DNA from 2 places in the Paenibacillus cisolokensis genome. Region 2 is predicted to be linked to the other one. Evidence: predicted binding sites of a transcription regulator. Region 2 holds the regulator's gene; the other holds the start of a gene.

Region 1 (8,035 bases), on a different contig from region 2:
GCCAGCGCAGCGCTCCGCCGTACGCGGCGATGACGTTATCTTTCGTAAAGACATCTTCCGTCCGACCGTGCGCAATAACCGTCCGGTTCAGCAGCAGCACGTGATCGAAGTAATCCTCCACGGTCTGCAGATCGTGATGGACGACCATTACCGTCTTGCCGTTTTGCTTCAATTCCTTCAGCGTCTCCATGATCGCCCGCTCGGTGGCGGCATCGACGCCGGCAAGCGGCTCATCCATAAAGTACAGGTCCGCATCCTGAACGAGCGCCCGGGCCAGAAACACCCGCTGCTGCTGGCCGCCGGACAGCTGGCTGATTTGCCGTCCGGCATAATCGGCCATTCCCATCCGGGAGAGGGCTTCCATGGCCATCTCCCGGTGAATGCGCCGCGGCCGCCTCAACCAGCCGATGCGTCCGTACAAGCCCATCATGACGACATCGAGCGCGTCGGTCGGAAAATCCCAATCCACCGATCCGCGCTGCGGCACATAGCCGACCCGCGTTTTGGTCCGGGCCAATGTGGAGCCGAAGAAGGATACGCTGCCCGCAAGCTTCGGATGAAGCTCCAACATCACCTTGAGCAGCGTCGACTTGCCCGCTCCGTTCGGGCCGACGATGCCGGTCAGAGAACCCGGCTGCACATCGAACGACACGTCTCGCAGCACGTTGTTTTTCCGATAGGCCGCCGATACGCCCCGCACCTGTAAAACGGTCATATTATTCGCCTTCTCCCGTCAGTGCATGATAGATCGTTTCAACATTGTGCCGGTACATGCCGATATAAGTGCCTTCCGTCGTTCCCGCTTCACCCATGGCATCCGAGAACAGCTCGCCGCCCAGCTTGACGGTCAGCCCTTTGCTGGCCGCTCCCTCGATAACGGCGTTGATCGTGTTTTTATTGATGCTGCTCTCGACGAAGACGGCCGGTATCCGGTATTCGAGCAGCAGCTTGATCGTGCCGTCGATATCGGCGAGGCTGACCTCGTCTTCGGTGCTCAGCCCTTGCAGACCGATCACCTTCATGTTATAGGCCCGGCCGAAATAGCCGAATGCGTCATGGGCGGTCACCAGCACCCGTTTCTCGTCCGGAATCCGGGCCATCTTGTCCGCCGCTTCCGCCTTCAACTCGTCCAGCTGTTCGAAATATTTCACTTTGTTGGCTTCAAAATATTCGGCATTGCCGGGCGAATGCTTCTTCAGCTCTTCCGTTGCCGATTCCAGAGCCCCCTTCCACAGATCGATATCGAACCAGATATGCGGGTCGACCGCTCCGCCCTCATCCTTGAGCAGCCGATCTTCCGGCGTTGCTTCGGCAATCGCCAGCACCGGCTTGTTCTTGCCGATCTGTTCGAAAATTTCCGTCATGTTGCCCTCGAGATGCAGGCCGCTGTAGAAGACGATATCGCTCTCCTCCAGCTTCCGGATATCCCCCTGCGTCGCGTTGTATAGATGCGGATCGACGCCGGGACCCATCAAGCTTTGCACATTCACCTTGTCTCCCCCGATAACGGAGAGCGGCTCCGCAATTTGTGCGATCGTCGTCACGATATTTACTTTGTCGTCCGCGCCTGCCGCTGCCGGCTCGCCTTCCGTTTCCCCCTTCTGACCGCCGCCGCAGGCTGCAAGCACCAGCGTTAGCGCCAGCATCAGCAACGCGGCACTGACCCATTGCTTTGTTCGTCTTCGTCGTTCTTTTCTCACTTTTGTCTCTCCTCCTATACCGGGACTTGTGTACCGTGCAACGCTTAGACATGCACGACAGCAAATATATTTCCCTTGTGCAATTTTTATTCCTGTATACAAGATAACGATTGTTTTGCTTTGTGTCAATACTTTTTACTAAGGGAAACTTTCGGGACAAAAAAAAGATTAGGCCTTTTCGGCTAACCCCGTTTCGTCGATCGATGCCGGACATGCTTCCTAACTTCGAATGCTGCGAAAAGCGGACATTTGCGGCTTGAGTATAATATGACGAACGGCGAAATGGCCGACATGACCGGTACGACGCGGGAAGGCGTAACCGGCTGCTGAACGAATGGAAAAAGGACGGGATTATCGCGCAGAAGGACGGCCGGCTCGTGATCCGGGATGTCGGCTATTTGCAAAAATGTGCCGATGCGAGCAATGTCCGCAAGAAATATGCCGCATGTGACGGCAAAGAAGAAGCGCCTGGCTCATTCGTCCAAGCGCTTCGTGCCATTGGCGCCATTGACCGTCGCGGCGCATCAGTGTTGCAGGCCGGCGCCGGCGGCCGGCGTTTTCGGTCCGCGGCGGAAGAAGCGGTCCGCCTCTTTACGGAGCAGCGGGAGCACGTACCGGTCCAATCCGAATCGTCCTGCGTTGGCGCCTGCCGTGAGGACCAGCATGCCGAGCAGCATCAGCCACGGATTCGTGCTTACCGTTCCGGCAAAGACGAACATGAAGTTCATCAGCAATCCGAAGAAAGCGGCCGCCACCGTCAACGTTCCGAGAATGAGTCCGAGACCGACCAGCAGCTCGCCCCACGGGATCAGAATGTTGATCAATTTCACATTCGGCAGTGCGAAATGCTCCAGAAATGCCAGGTATGTCGGATATACCGCTTCGCCCGTTGTCTTGTCGGCAACCGGATTGGCGATAGCTCCCTTCAGAAACCCGGTGGCGTCGAAAGGCTTGTCGCCGGTAATTTTGTGCCATCCCGCAGTCAGCCAATGGTAACCGAGAAGGAGGCGAACCCATACGACCAAGCCAGCTGCCCAAACATTTTCTCTCCACCATTTCATCATCTTTGATCACCTCGGTTATTTGTTGTCTTCAGTATATCGCATAGGTCCGGAGAAGTATGTGACAAAAATCACAAACTTTTTTTGGTAACCGAACGTCACCCTTCCGAGGCGGCGCAAAAGAAAAAACGCCTGACGGCGTTTATCCTTGGACGTGGGAAACTCGACTTTCCATCACGTTTCGAACTTTATGACCTTGTCCAGTACAATGCTGAAACGGCTCGCAACTGTCATCTTATCGCCGCTTGATTCTTCCGAACCCGACTCTCGTCTTCGGTTTGAACGACTTCCGCGGCTGAAGCCAGCTGCTCGACTTGCCGCCGGAGCTGCCGCGAGTAATTTTGCCTGTGGAGGAACTCGAGGAAGAGGGAGATTTCCCGAATATGCTTCCGCCGCTGCCAACCTGGCCGGTATCGGCCTTGTGCGAACGTTTGAAGATCGAACCTTTCCGTTCGACGGTCATCGGCGGAACCGCCTTTTTCTCGGTGTCCGTCGGCATGTGGTACGTTCCCGTCTTCGGCTTGTACGTATCGCGATCGTTGTACCCACGGTAGCTGCCGCCGCCGTATCGCCCGTTGTCGAACAAGTCGCTGAGCAGGCTGGCGAGCAAATATCCTTCCAGGAAGCTCATGCTGTAATTGTTGCGGACATATTCCTTGGAGGACACTTCCACAAGCGTATCTTCCGGATTCGCTTCGTCCCGCTGCAGATGCACGATCCGGTCCGAGTAGACGAGGAACATCCGGTCCTCTTGTTCGTCCGAGATCTGGTCCGGCTTGGATGCTTCCGCCAGCTCTTTGGCAACCTCGGGCACCGACTGTCCGGCGGCGCGGTATACATATGACGTTTCCGCTCCGCTTCCATTCACCGATTCGAGCGGGTACGTCTCCTTGATCGTTTGATCGATGCCGCATGCGGCCAGGAGAGGGACGATAAGACTGACGACAAGCAACAGTTTTAAAGCTTTGGACCACTTCTGCCGCAAGCTTCTCCCCCCTAACTGCCGCGCAGGGCGCGAACGTCGGCGGGCAGCACGCTTTCGCCTTCGTACAGCATAAAGCGCCCGTCCTGCCATTCGATTCGAAGCAGCTTGCGGTCGTCGGACTGGTATTGCCATACATGCTGCTCGCCCCCCTGGACGAACGGCGTCCGGCCGACCGCCGTAATAAAGCCGGAGTACTGTTCCTCCAGATGGTACACGCGATCGTCCAGCTCCAGTATGGTCGGCACCTCGTCAACCGCATCCAGCCGGCCGTCGATCGGATCGTATAGCGCATAAGCCGTCCTTTCACGCTCTTCGATCGTCAAGTACCGAATCGTCGATCCGTCCTGCAGCGTCAGCACAATCTGGTTCCTTTGCCGGTTTTGCGTTCGCCCGACAACCTCGTACGTGACAAGCGACACTTCGCATATGTCACCCGGTCCGATCGTCAGCATGCTCGGAGTTGGCTTGAGCGGCTCCGGCTTTCGCATCAAGTTTTTAATCCGTTTGAACAAGCTCATCGCCATCGTCTCCTTCCGCTCATGATGGGTTACAGACATGCTCCGATAATCAGCGCTCCGGTGATGTGGAACGAACCGCCCATCAGCGCATGCGCCATTTTGCCGTCTTTCGTCCCCTGATCCAGATGCAAGCCGAACACCGACCGGAGACCGATGCGCAGCAGCGTCTCCAGCACAAGCAGAATGGCAAACGACAGCGCGGATACGATCAGCGCCTCGCCCAAATGATAGGAAGTCGTAATGGACTGGGACAAAATGTATGCCTGTGCGAGCAGCTTCATGATGAAGCGCGTCGCGACGGCCACATTGCCTTTCTTGATTTCCTCCATATCCTTGTAACCGGTGAACAGCGAATCGATCGCCATCAGCGCGATCAGAAGCACCGCACCCGCGCCCGTCCAAACGAGCATCCCGACATATTCGCTCAATGACATCGGACATCCCCCATTATCGAACCGTCAGCCGCCCGGCATATACAGAAGAAAAAACGCCTTTCGGCACTCGATTGGCATATGCCGCACAATCGCTGCCTTCGGACGTTTCTTCGCAAGAGCGGCGTCGGCTCCTTATTGTTGTTGTTCGTATTTCTTCATCAAGGCAGCAAGCTCGTCTTCGACTTCTTTGTCCTTGCCCAGGGCGGCGAACTCTTCGTCCAGCGATTTGCCTTTGCCGTTCAGCAGCTCGTTGCTCGCTTCGGCCTGCGCTTCCATCTGCAGCATCTTCTCTTCCATCCGTTTCATGCCGGCCGCCGCCGAATCGGTGTTGAAGCCAGCCAGTGACTTGTTGATTTCGGCCTGCGCCTTGGCCGCATTGTAGCGGGCGACAAGCGTTTCCCGCTTGTTCTTCATCTCGGCCAGCTGCTTGCGCATCTCTTCCAGCTTGCTGCGCAAATTGTCGGCTGCCGCTTTGTTCTGGTCGTAGCCGGCCTTGTATTCGTTCATCTTCTGCTCGGCCGCTTTTTTCTCTTCAAGCGCGCGGCGGGCGAGCTCGATGTTTTGCATTTGCGCTGCCGTGTGGGCCTGCTCGTCACGCTTCTTCACAAGCGCGGCTTGTTCTTCATACAGCTGCTTGAACTTCTTCTCAATCGCAATTTGCGCGGCGACCGCCTTTTCCGCATCTTCGAGATCTTCCTGCATGTCGCGAATGTACTGGTCGGTCAGCTTGATCGGGTCCTCCGCTTTCTCGATCAAAGCGTAGATGTTCGACAACGTCAGGTCGCGCAATCGTTTGAAAATGGACATTCTGTTTCGGCCTCCTCCGGATCTTCCAGGTCTGATATGGTTTATGCTCATTTCTACGCAAAAGATCGGTCCGCGTTTCAATATTTTTTTGTTTTTCTTGTAGTGATGACCGCGTTATACGTGATACAATAGTGCGAGACGAAGAACGTCCTTATTGCCGTTTACGCGGGCAAGGGGACGTTTCTTTTTTTATCATGCGGGAGGGATTGTATGATGAATTTTGAAGAAGCGCATCAAGCGTTTATCGCCCATCATGCGAGCCGCAGAACCGGGGAACGCAAAGGAAGATTGCTGAGAGGCCACAACTATGCGGAAAAATTGCTGCTCCAAAATGTATGGTGGCCGCTGTTCGGGTCGTTCGATTACTTGCATCCGGAATATGAAATCTACGATTGGAACCGAAAGTCGCAATTTCTCGATTTCGCCTTTCTTCCGCCCTTCGGACGATTCGGACTGGAATGCGACGGTTTCCAAAGCCATGTCAAAGACATGGACCGCGAAAAATTCAGCTATTCCTTAAACCGGGACACTTTTTTGACCGGAATGGGATGGCGAATCATCCACTTCTCCTTCGACGATGTCCAGTATAGGCCAGAAGTTTGCCGCATGCTGCTGAAGCTGGTGATCAGCCCGTATCTGATGCGGAACGCGGAAGAGCGCCCTGGCCCGGTGCCGGCAGCCGAAAAAGAAGTTCTGCGATTGGCATGGGAAATGGGCAGACCGATCCGCCCCATCGATGTGACGGAACACTTCAGCGTAAATTATCGGACAGCCCGCAAATGGCTGAAAAGTCTGGCCCTGAAAGGCTTTCTCTATCCGATCGATCGAGGCGGGAAGATTCGCTATTATGAATTGAAAACCGGCAACCCCGAACTGCTGTTGTAAAAAGCCAATGCCCGATTTGATTGTACTTCATACAACCAAACCGGGCATTTTGGACTCTCTGCACCGTTTTTATTGCATATCATGCAATGATATCGCCTTGAAACGGCATTTAGAGTGGGATTTCTTAGATTTTATTGTACAGTTTACAATTAAAATGGGCATTAGAGGTTCGTTGCATCGTTTGATTGTAAATCATGCAATTATATCGCATCATGCAATTCATGACGATATCCACCAGCTCCAGTTTAATTGCAATGCATGCAATTATATCGTGTGATGCCGTTATATCGCGCTCTCCGTCAACTCCAGCTCGATGACCGTATCGATTTCGTCGGGCAGTTCCGCGCCTTTCAGCGTAATGAACGCCCCGCTCTCGATATCGGAGTATTGTTCGGCCATCCACGGCGTCTCCACCTTCAGCTCGCTGCCGTCCCGCAGCAGCCTCGCTTTCTTGATCTTTCCTTTCAACCCTTGGAAATAGATGGGGCCGATGCCGCGGTCGAAGACGTGTGCATACAGCTTGTTGCCCTTCTGCGTGTAGCGCCCCCACTCCGGCTTCGGCAGGGTAGAAGCGCCGCAGCCGTATATGCTCTCTCCGTTCCGACGCATCCATTCGCCAACTTCGCTCAATATGTTCAGCGACTCGCGGGGAATTTCACCTTTGGCGTCCGGGCCGACGTTGAGCAGCAGATTGCCGTTCTTGCTGACGCATTCGACGAGCGAGCGGATCACCTGTTTGGGCGACTTGTAATTCCGATCTTCGGAATGATAGCCCCAATGGTCGTTCAGCGTAATGCACGCTTCCCACGGCACTTCATTGCCGTTCGCGTCGACGATGCCGCCCGGCGGAATGATCTGCTCCGGCGAGAAGAAATCACCCGCGTATTCCTCCGGCTCGGCCGCCAGAATGTTGCCGCCCAGACGGTTGCCGATAATAAGGTTCGGCTGGATCGAGCGGATCATCCGGACGAGCTCGGTCGCGCGCCATTTCTCGCCGGTCATATTGTCGTGAGAGAAATCGAACCACATGATGTCGATCGGACCGTAGTTGGTCAGCAGTTCTTTCACCTGGCCGTGCATATAGTCCAGATACCGGTCGAAATCGATCGGCTTGTCTTTCGCCGCTTCGTTGTCCCGGTCCGGATGCGCTCTGTCGCCATAACCCGGGTAATCGTCATGATGCCAGTCGATAAGCGAATAGTACAATCCGACCTTGATGCCTTCGGCCCGGAAAGCGTCAACATATTCGCGGACGAGATCACGGCCGGCCGGCGTATTCGTCGCTTTAAAATCGGTCAGCTTGCTGTCGAACAGACAGAAGCCGTCATGGTGCTTCGTCGTCAGCACCGCGTACTTCTGGCCCGCCTGCTTGGCCGCCTTGGCCCAGGCTTTCGGATCGTACCGGGACGCGTCGAATTCCTCGAAATACCGCATATATTGCTGGCGGCTCATCCGCTCGTTGCCGCGCACCCATTCACCTCTGGCAGGTATCGAATAAAGCCCCCAGTGAATGAACATCCCGAAGCGGTCGTGCAAAAACCAGCGCGTTCTTTCTTCCCTTGTCTTCATCCGGCATCTTCCCTCCATTTATAAAAATGTTTTACGCCGATCCGGTTCCTGATAACGTTTCCGAAAACGAAATCTT
Region 2 (8,035 bases):
ATAACCGGCTTGCCCGACACGACGCCCGGCACTTCCCGCAGCGCTTCTTCGAGCGGGCCGGCCACTACCACTTGCTTATATAGAAACCAACCGCCGAACAGCAGTCCGGCAGACAATACGGCGGTTAGAATGATGGGAACGATTCGCAGTTTGATGTTCATGATGTAAAAACCCCCTTCCTCGTCGCCACCATGATTCACTTCGCCTAGCAGACAGATCTATAGGAAAAGTATATCATAGCGCGATGCGCAAAAGGGGGTGTAATATCAGGAAACGTCAGTCGGCGGTACGTCCGGGAATCCGGTACGTTACCTTGTGCGTTCCGTCCTTAAAGTCGTAAAAATCGTAAAAATATTTGCCGCCCGCATCCGGCAGCGAATAAAACACTTCCCACGCCGGCTCGCCCTGCAGAAGTCCGGGGCGGATGCGGACGATATCGGCTCCCGCGTAGCGGCTGCGGACCCGTTCTTTCACCTCGTCCGGCGAGACCGCCTCGGCCGCCTTGACCGTCCGGATACCGCGATCCCGCAACCATACCCATACCTCTTCGCCGTCGCCGTCGATCCCTTTGACAATCCAGAACGTCTCGTCCCAGACGACCTTTTCAGCGCGCAATACTTCGGTCAGTCCGGCCAGCTCCTTCGCCCTTGCGGACGCTTCCCGTTCCTCGTTCCAGACCGGCTGCTGGATAACCCGGTAATATTGGTGGATGGCGATGACGGCGAGCAGCAACGCCGCAGCGGCAACGGCCGCCCAACGCCGCGGCGTCATGATCGGGGGCGCTTTTTTGCGTTGCGCCCGCATCAGCCGTTAATGAGACGCTCGAACGACTGTTGAGCGTCGCGGCGTATTTTCTCCTCGTCAAGCAGCGTGCACACGCCGCCTTTCACCACTTGGCGGCCGTCGATCCATACGTGGCGGACGTCGCGGCCGTTCGCCGCGTAGACGAGATGGGATACGAGATCGGAATGCGGATAGAAATGGGCCTGCTCCGTATCCAGCGCAATAAAGTCGGCCTTCATGCCGGCCTTGAGCACCCCGAGATCGTCCCGCCAGAGCGCCCGCGCGCCGTATACCGTCGCCAGACGGAGCGCTTCGATCGCCGGCACGGCCGTCGGGTCGCCCGATACGCCTTTATGGATGAGCGCCGCAAGCCGCATTTCGTCGAACAGATCGAGATTGTTGTTGCTTGCCGCCCCGTCCGTCCCAAGCGAAACCTTGACGCCAGCCCGAAGCATATCGGGAACCCGCGCGACGCCGCTTGCCAGCTTCAAATTGCTGGCCGGATTGTGGGATACCGATACGCCGCGTTCGGCCAGAAGCGCAATCTCTTCGTCAGTTAGATGAACGGCATGCGCGACGAGCGCTTGGCGCGAGAAGAAGCCGAGACGGTCCAGATGCTCGACCGGCCGGGCACCGTAATCACGGACGTTCTGCTCCACCTCCGCAATCGTCTCCGACATATGCGTATGGAGCGGCACGTTCAGATCGTGGGCGGCCTGCACGAACTGTTCGATATACGCCGGAGGACAAGTATACGGCGCGTGCGGGGCCATCATCGCCGTAATCCGGCCGTCCGCCTTGCCGTGCCAATCCCGGACGAAACGGATCGCCTCCTGCAGCTTCGACCGGCGCTCCTCTTCCGGCCCGAGACCGATAACGCCGCGCATCAGAGTGCCGCGAATGCCGGACTGCTCGACCACCTCCGCGACAACCTCCATCCGGTCGTACATATCGACGAACAGCGTCGTGCCGGATTTGAGCATTTCGACGATGGCCAGCGCAGCTCCCGTTTTCACGTCTCGTGCCTCGTATTTCGCTTCCATCGGCCACATCTTTTCCTGCAGCCACACTTGCAGCACTTGATCGTCGGAATAGCCGCGAAGCAGCGTCATCGACGCATGGCCGTGCGTGTTGATCATCCCGGGCATGAAGACGAGTCCTTGACCGCTTACTTTCTCCGCATCCGGCGACACGCCGGCAGGCGCTTCCGGACCGATATAGGCAATCCGGTCTCCTACTACATGCATATACCCGCGCACGACCGGATGCTCCTCATCCATCGTGACAAAAATTCCGTTCTCAATCAGCCATTCCTTCATCGGTTTCGTCCCTTTCTTTATCCAAATAATAGGCCAGGCTTAACAGTTGGGTCGTAAAATCGGCATGATGAATCCGAACCTCGTCGGGCGCCTTTAAAATGACCGGGGCGAAATTGAGAATGGCTTCAATGCCGGCCTCGATAAACCGGTCTGCAACATTTTGCGCTTCGACAGCCGGCACCGTAATGATGCCGACGCGGATGTCGAGCCTGCCGACCGTTTCCTTCAGTTCCTCCATCGGCTGAACGGTCAGGCCGTTGATTTTCATCCCGACTTTGCCCGGATGGGCGTCGAAAACGGCCGTAATTTTCATATTGTCCTCGACGTAGGTATTGTAATTGCACAGGGCATGTCCCAGATTGCCGGCACCGACAAGAGCGACGTGCAGCGGCTTGTCGAGCTTCAGGATTTGGCGTATTTTCTCGATCAGATACGATACGTCATAACCGATGCCCTTGCGTCCGAATTCGCCGAAATAGGCCAGATCCTTGCGGATTTGCGCCGGATTAAGGTCCAGCTTCTGTCCGAGCTCCTGCGACGAGACGGTCTGGACATCACGCTTGGACAGCTCCGTCAGAACGTTGAGGTATACCGGCAGCCGTTTGACGACCGCTTCCGATATTTTCGACTGCTTCATGCTTCCGCCTCCTTCCGATGGCCGCCTGCCAGCCATTCGCGCATCCTGGGAATCATTTTATCGAGATGCATATGCTCGATTTTCGGTCCCGGCAGCGAATACAGAAAATGTTTGCCGTAATACGTCTCAATCACTCGCGTGTCATAGATCAGCACGACGCCGCGGTCCTGCGCCGTTCTGACCAGACGGCCGAAGCCTTGCTTGAATCGGATGACCGCTTGCGGGACGGACAGCTTCATGAACGGATTCTGCTTCTGCTCCTGCAGCATTTCCGACTTGGCTTCGATGAGCGGATGATTCGGCGGCTGAAAAGGCAGCCGTACAATCGCCAGACAAGTGAGCGCTTCGCCGGGAATGTCTACTCCTTCCCAGAAGCTGCTCGTGCCGAGCAGCACCGAAGCAGGCTGCTGCACGAACCGCCTCGTCAGCTTGCTGCGGTTGCCGCCGTCCACACCCTGTCCCAGCACCTGAATGCCGCTGTCCGACAGCTCTTCCTTGAGCTTGTCGTAAGTGTGCCTGAGCATACGGTACGACGTAAACAGGACGAGCATCCGTCCGTTCGTTTCGCGGGCCGCCTCCGCAAGCGACGAAGCCAGCATCGAGACAAACCGTTCGTCGCCGTTCGCGCCCTTCAGAACGGGAAAATTGCGCGGAATGATGACGAGCGCCTGCTCGCGATAATTGAACGGAGAAGGCAGCTGCACCGTCTTGAGGCGGCCCTGCTCCTCCTGCCCCGACAACCCGATCTGTTCGCAAACGTATTGAAACGACTTCTGAACCGACAACGTGGCGCTTGTCAGAACGACGCTCTTCTTCCGGTTGAAGAAATATTCGCGAAGCTCGCCGCTTACATCGGCAGGCACGGCGAACAGATGAACCGATCGGCCGGGGCGGCCGGACGTTCCCGTTTCGATCCAGTAAACGGTGTCGGCCTTGTCCGCCTTAATGAACGTGCGCAAATCGTCCCGGGCTCTGGAAATATCTTTGACGCAGCCGTTCAAATCGGTCACGAGCGCCTGCATCGCATGGTCGTCCGACCGTTCCTTGATCTCCGACAACGTCTTGTCCAGCTTGCGGACGGCCGGCTGAAGCGCGGCGTAAACGTTCGCTTCGACGCCCGCGATCGTTTCCCAATCCCCAGGCATGCGATCTCTCCGCAGACGGTACACCGTCTGCGCGTTATCCTGGCTGTCGCCGCCTTTGCCCGCTACGCCATGCAGCAGCTCAAACAGCTTGTCCCAATGCTCTCTCGCTTCGGCGAGCGCCGGAATGAGCTCGTCGATCGTTTCCCGCCACGCTTGCGCGAATTCGTCGTCTTCGCCTGTCAGCTTGACGCGCAGCGCCATCAGAAGACCTTGACGAGCGTCTTTGACGAGCCGGGTAAGCGGCTGCACGAGCGAATAATAGGAAAGCTGCAGCCCGAGATGCTTGCCCGCCACTTCTTCCAGATGATGCGCCTCGTCGACGATCAGATGGTCATAGGCCGGCAGCAGCCGATGCTCGGCGCGTATATCGGTGAACAGCATCGAATGATTCGTAATAATGACGTCGGCCAGGCCCGCTTCATGCTTGGCCCGGTGGTAGAAGCAGCGCCTGAACCACGGGCAGGCGCGGTTCAGACAGGAGTCGGCGTCGCTTGCCACGGTGCTCCAAAACTCGGCTCCCTTGCTTCCGAGATTCAACTCCTCCTGATCGCCCGTTTCCGTCTCCCCGAGCCATGTCACCATTTGCGATGCGGTCAGCGCGTCGTCGATCGGCGAAGCGAAATCGCGGCTGTTGACTTTGGCTTCGAATTTGCGCAAGCATAAGTAATTGCCTCTGCCTTTAAATATCGCGGCTTTAAAAGGGAACGGAAGCAGTTCCTGCAGCAGCGGGATGTCGCGCTGGCGAAGCTGCTCCTGAAGATTAATGGTATGCGTGCTGACGACTATCTTTTTCTCCTGGCGGATACCATAATAAAGAGCAGGAATTAAATAGCCGAGCGACTTGCCTGTTCCGGTCCCGGCCTCGATCAGCAAATGGCTGTCGTTCTCCAGCGCCTCATGCACTTCCCGGAACATCTGGTCCTGCGCCTCGCGTTCCTCATAGCGGTCGAACAGATCGCGGAAGCGCGATTTGACGCCGCTCAAATATTGCTCGTACGATACGTTCTCGAGCGGCGATTCTTCCATTTCGGCCCGCGGCGGCAACTCATCGGTCCAGTCGCCGGCTTTGAGCGCGAATTGGTTATAATAGGCGTAGGCGTCCGGATCGACGGAAGTTTGGGTTTGCTTCCAATCCAAAACTTGACGGACGAACCAGCCCAAATCGTCATACTCCGGAATAATACCGGCGAACCGTTGAAGCGTCAAGAGCGGCAGCTCCCGCATTTTGCGAACGCAAGCCGCGAACAGTTCCGCCGTCGCCATGGCGTCGCTGTCGGCCTGGTGCTGGCGGTCATGCCTTATGCCGAACAGCTCCGTTACCGAACCGAGCTGATATGTGCCGAGCGACGGATATAAAATGCGCAGCAACTCAATCGTATCCAGCCTTCGTCCGACGAACGGCCCGTATCCGCACCGGTCGAGCGCCGTATTCAAAAAAGAGGCGTCAAACCCGACATTGTGCGCGACGAGCACCGTGTCGCCGATAAGCCGGACGACTGCCATCATCACTTCATCGAGCTCGGGCGCATTTTCGACAGTGCGGTCGTCAATTCCCGTCAATCGGGTAATGAACGGCGGAATGCCGCCGTTCGGACGGACGAAGGAGCTGTACGTATCGATAACGGCCAGCTCCTCGTCAAGCACCACGATCCCGACTTGTATAATATCATCATCGGGCTGATGACCCGTCGTTTCCAAATCCAACACAGCAAATTTCATCCGGTTCCCGATCCTCTCACATACAACTAAGCTCGGCGCTCCCGAAATACAAAGCCATGTGGCCGCGCTTTTCCTTGCATGATTTCAAATTATTCAGCGGGTCCGCAAAGCCGGGGTCGGTTTCATGGGCTTTGCGAAAATAATATTCCGCTTGTTCCAACTGCAGATGAACGGCCTGGATGCAGCCGAGCGCATTGTATCCGAGAGCCTGCAGACGGGGATGGTCGGTCAATGCGACCAGCAGTTGAAAATGCTTCTGTGCTTCGTCCCACTGCTGCAAATGCATGAACGACATCGCCAAAAACAGACGCGACAGGTTGCATTCCGGCGCCTTGGCGACAGCCGTTTGAAAAGCGTCCGCCGCCTGCTCGAACATCAACAGCTTGAAATAGCCTTGTCCTTTGGTCAAGTATAAGGCAGATTCGGATAATGCCTCCGCGTCGGCCGGCTCGCCGCCGGTTCCCTTCGCCTGCTTGCCGGCAGAAGCTTTCGCCGGTTGATCCGGCTGCTGCGTTCCGCCGGCCATTTCGTAAAATGCCGACATTTTTTCTTCAAATCCCAGCCATTGTTCGATCAGGGAGTCGCTTACGGTGCGCAGCTGATCGATCTGCTCGTTCAGGCGCAGCCGCTCTTCATCGGAAACATGGGGATAAGTCGTCAAAATTTCATCAAGCAGTTCATTCATGACCGCAAACATTTGGCGAAACATAAGCCGCATCCCACCTTCGCTTCGAATGAGAAAGTGTTACGCTCATTCTGCGTCGATGGGGTGCTTTTCATACCCCATGCCAGCCGTTACATAAGGCTGCAATTACGCAGCAGCCTTCAGTCAGCATAATCCTTTCGTTACAAAATAGTGGCGTGCTTCTCCTCCGCCATCGTCGCGACCGGACGGTTATGCGAATCCAGTACGATTACTTTCGGCGCGTACGCCTTCGCTTCCTCCTCGGTCATTAAACCGTAAGAAATGATGATAACCTGGTCTCCAGGCTGTACGAGCCGGGCTGCCGCCCCGTTAAGGCAGATGACGCCCGATCCCCGCTCTCCCGGAATAACGTACGTTTCCAGTCTTGCGCCATTGTAATTGTTGACGATTTGGACCTTTTCATTCGGCCAAATATCGGCCAGTTCCATCAATTCTTCGTCGATCGTAATACTTCCGACATAATTGAGATTGGCTTCGGTTACCGTCGCCCGGTGAAGCTTCGATTTCATCATGGTGCGGAACATGCTTGAGTCACCTCCTGCAGATTCAGCAGACGGTTGTCAATGAGACGCGTGCTGCCGAATTTGACGGCCAACGCCAAAATCAGTTCCCCGGAAATTTCGGCCAGCGGCGTATCGGCGCCGGGCTGTTCCAGTTCGGGATACGTCAATACTTCCACGTAATCGATGACGGCCAGCGGCGCCGTCCGGATATGCGATTTGACCCGCTCTTCCAGAATGGGAGCGGTCATGCCGGGCTCCGCGCTCCACCTCTGTGCGTGTTCGAGCGCCTGCGACAGCACGACGGCCTGGCGCCGCTCTTCGGGAGACAGGTACACGTTGCGCGAGCTGAGCGCAAGGCCGTCGGGCTCCCGAACGGTCTCCACCGGGACGATGTCGACCGGAAAATTCAAATCTTCGACCATCGTCCGGATGACCGCGATTTGCTGAGCGTCCTTCATACCGAAGTATGCCCGATCCGGCCCGACGATGTGCAGCAGTTTGCTGACAACTGTCGCCACCCCGTCGAAGTGTCCCGGACGCGAGGCGCCGCACAAGCGTTCGGTTACGCCGCTGACCGATACGATCGTGCGCTGCCGCTTCGGATACATCTCCTCAACGGTTGGAAGAAATACGAGATTGGCGCCGCATTCGGCGGCGAGCTTCAGATCGCGGTCCTCGTCTCGCGGGTAACGTTCCAGATCTTCGTTCGGGCCGAATTGCAGCGGATTGACGAAAATGCTGATCACCGTAAAATCGCATTCCGCGACGGAACGGCGCAGCAAAGCGGCATGCCCTTCATGCAAATATCCCATCGTCGGAACGAATCCGACGGACGCGCCGGGATGCTCGCGCCGGAAGGCGGCGATCCGCTCCCTTACGTCGGCAATGCTTCTGCTAATGTTCATGGCGTCTTCCTCCCGTCTTGCCCGCCGTACAACGACATCGCCTCATCCTTGCTTTGCGCCGCCGTCGCAGCTTCGAATGCGTGGCGCTGTTCGGGAAATGCGCGTTGTTTGACATCGCCGACATAGCGGCCGATCGCGTCGCGAATCGTCGTGCCGATATCGGCATACGTTTTTACGAACCGTTTCTCGCGGTAAGGCGAAGCGTATTGCAGCAAATCATGGAAGACGAGCACCTGACCGTCGCAATGGCGCCCGGCGCCGATCCCGATTGTCGGAATAGACAATCGGTTCGTAATTTTCTCGGCAATCGGTTCGGTG

The links. The regulator Rex, encoded in region 2, represses fermentation and respiration genes when NADH is low (regulators of the CRP and FNR family bind a similar motif). The targets are predictions, from matches to a motif close to TTGTGAAATATTTCACAA.
Region 1: the regulator Rex is predicted to act here: its motif matches at 2,821-2,838, upstream of ABEV74_RS05100 (DoxX family membrane protein).

What each region holds. Positions count from the first base shown of each region.
Region 1 covers NZ_JBCNFP010000027.1:85,300-93,334, reverse strand. The annotation lists gene ABEV74_RS05110 (metal ABC transporter ATP-binding protein) at 1-715, opposite strand, end outside; gene ABEV74_RS05105 (metal ABC transporter solute-binding protein, Zn/Mn family) at 717-1,646, opposite strand; gene ABEV74_RS05100 (DoxX family membrane protein) at 2,225-2,764, opposite strand; gene ABEV74_RS05095 (DUF4247 domain-containing protein) at 2,997-3,746, opposite strand; gene ABEV74_RS05090 (DUF4178 domain-containing protein) at 3,758-4,264, opposite strand; gene ABEV74_RS05085 (DUF350 domain-containing protein) at 4,294-4,698, opposite strand; gene ABEV74_RS05080 (PspA/IM30 family protein) at 4,831-5,505, opposite strand; gene ABEV74_RS05075 (PDDEXK family nuclease) at 5,719-6,390, shown strand; gene ABEV74_RS05070 (alpha-L-fucosidase) at 6,673-7,959, opposite strand.
Region 2 covers NZ_JBCNFP010000156.1:15,641-23,675, reverse strand. The annotation lists gene ABEV74_RS21370 (hypothetical protein) at 1-161, opposite strand, end outside; gene ABEV74_RS21365 (cell wall elongation regulator TseB-like domain-containing protein) at 277-771, opposite strand; gene ABEV74_RS21360 (amidohydrolase) at 804-2,102, opposite strand; gene ABEV74_RS21355 (redox-sensing transcriptional repressor Rex) at 2,083-2,739, opposite strand; gene dinG (ATP-dependent DNA helicase DinG) at 2,736-5,603, opposite strand; gene ABEV74_RS21345 (tetratricopeptide repeat protein) at 5,620-6,312, opposite strand; gene panD (aspartate 1-decarboxylase) at 6,450-6,833, opposite strand; gene panC (pantoate--beta-alanine ligase) at 6,818-7,717, opposite strand; gene panB (3-methyl-2-oxobutanoate hydroxymethyltransferase) at 7,714-8,035, opposite strand, start outside.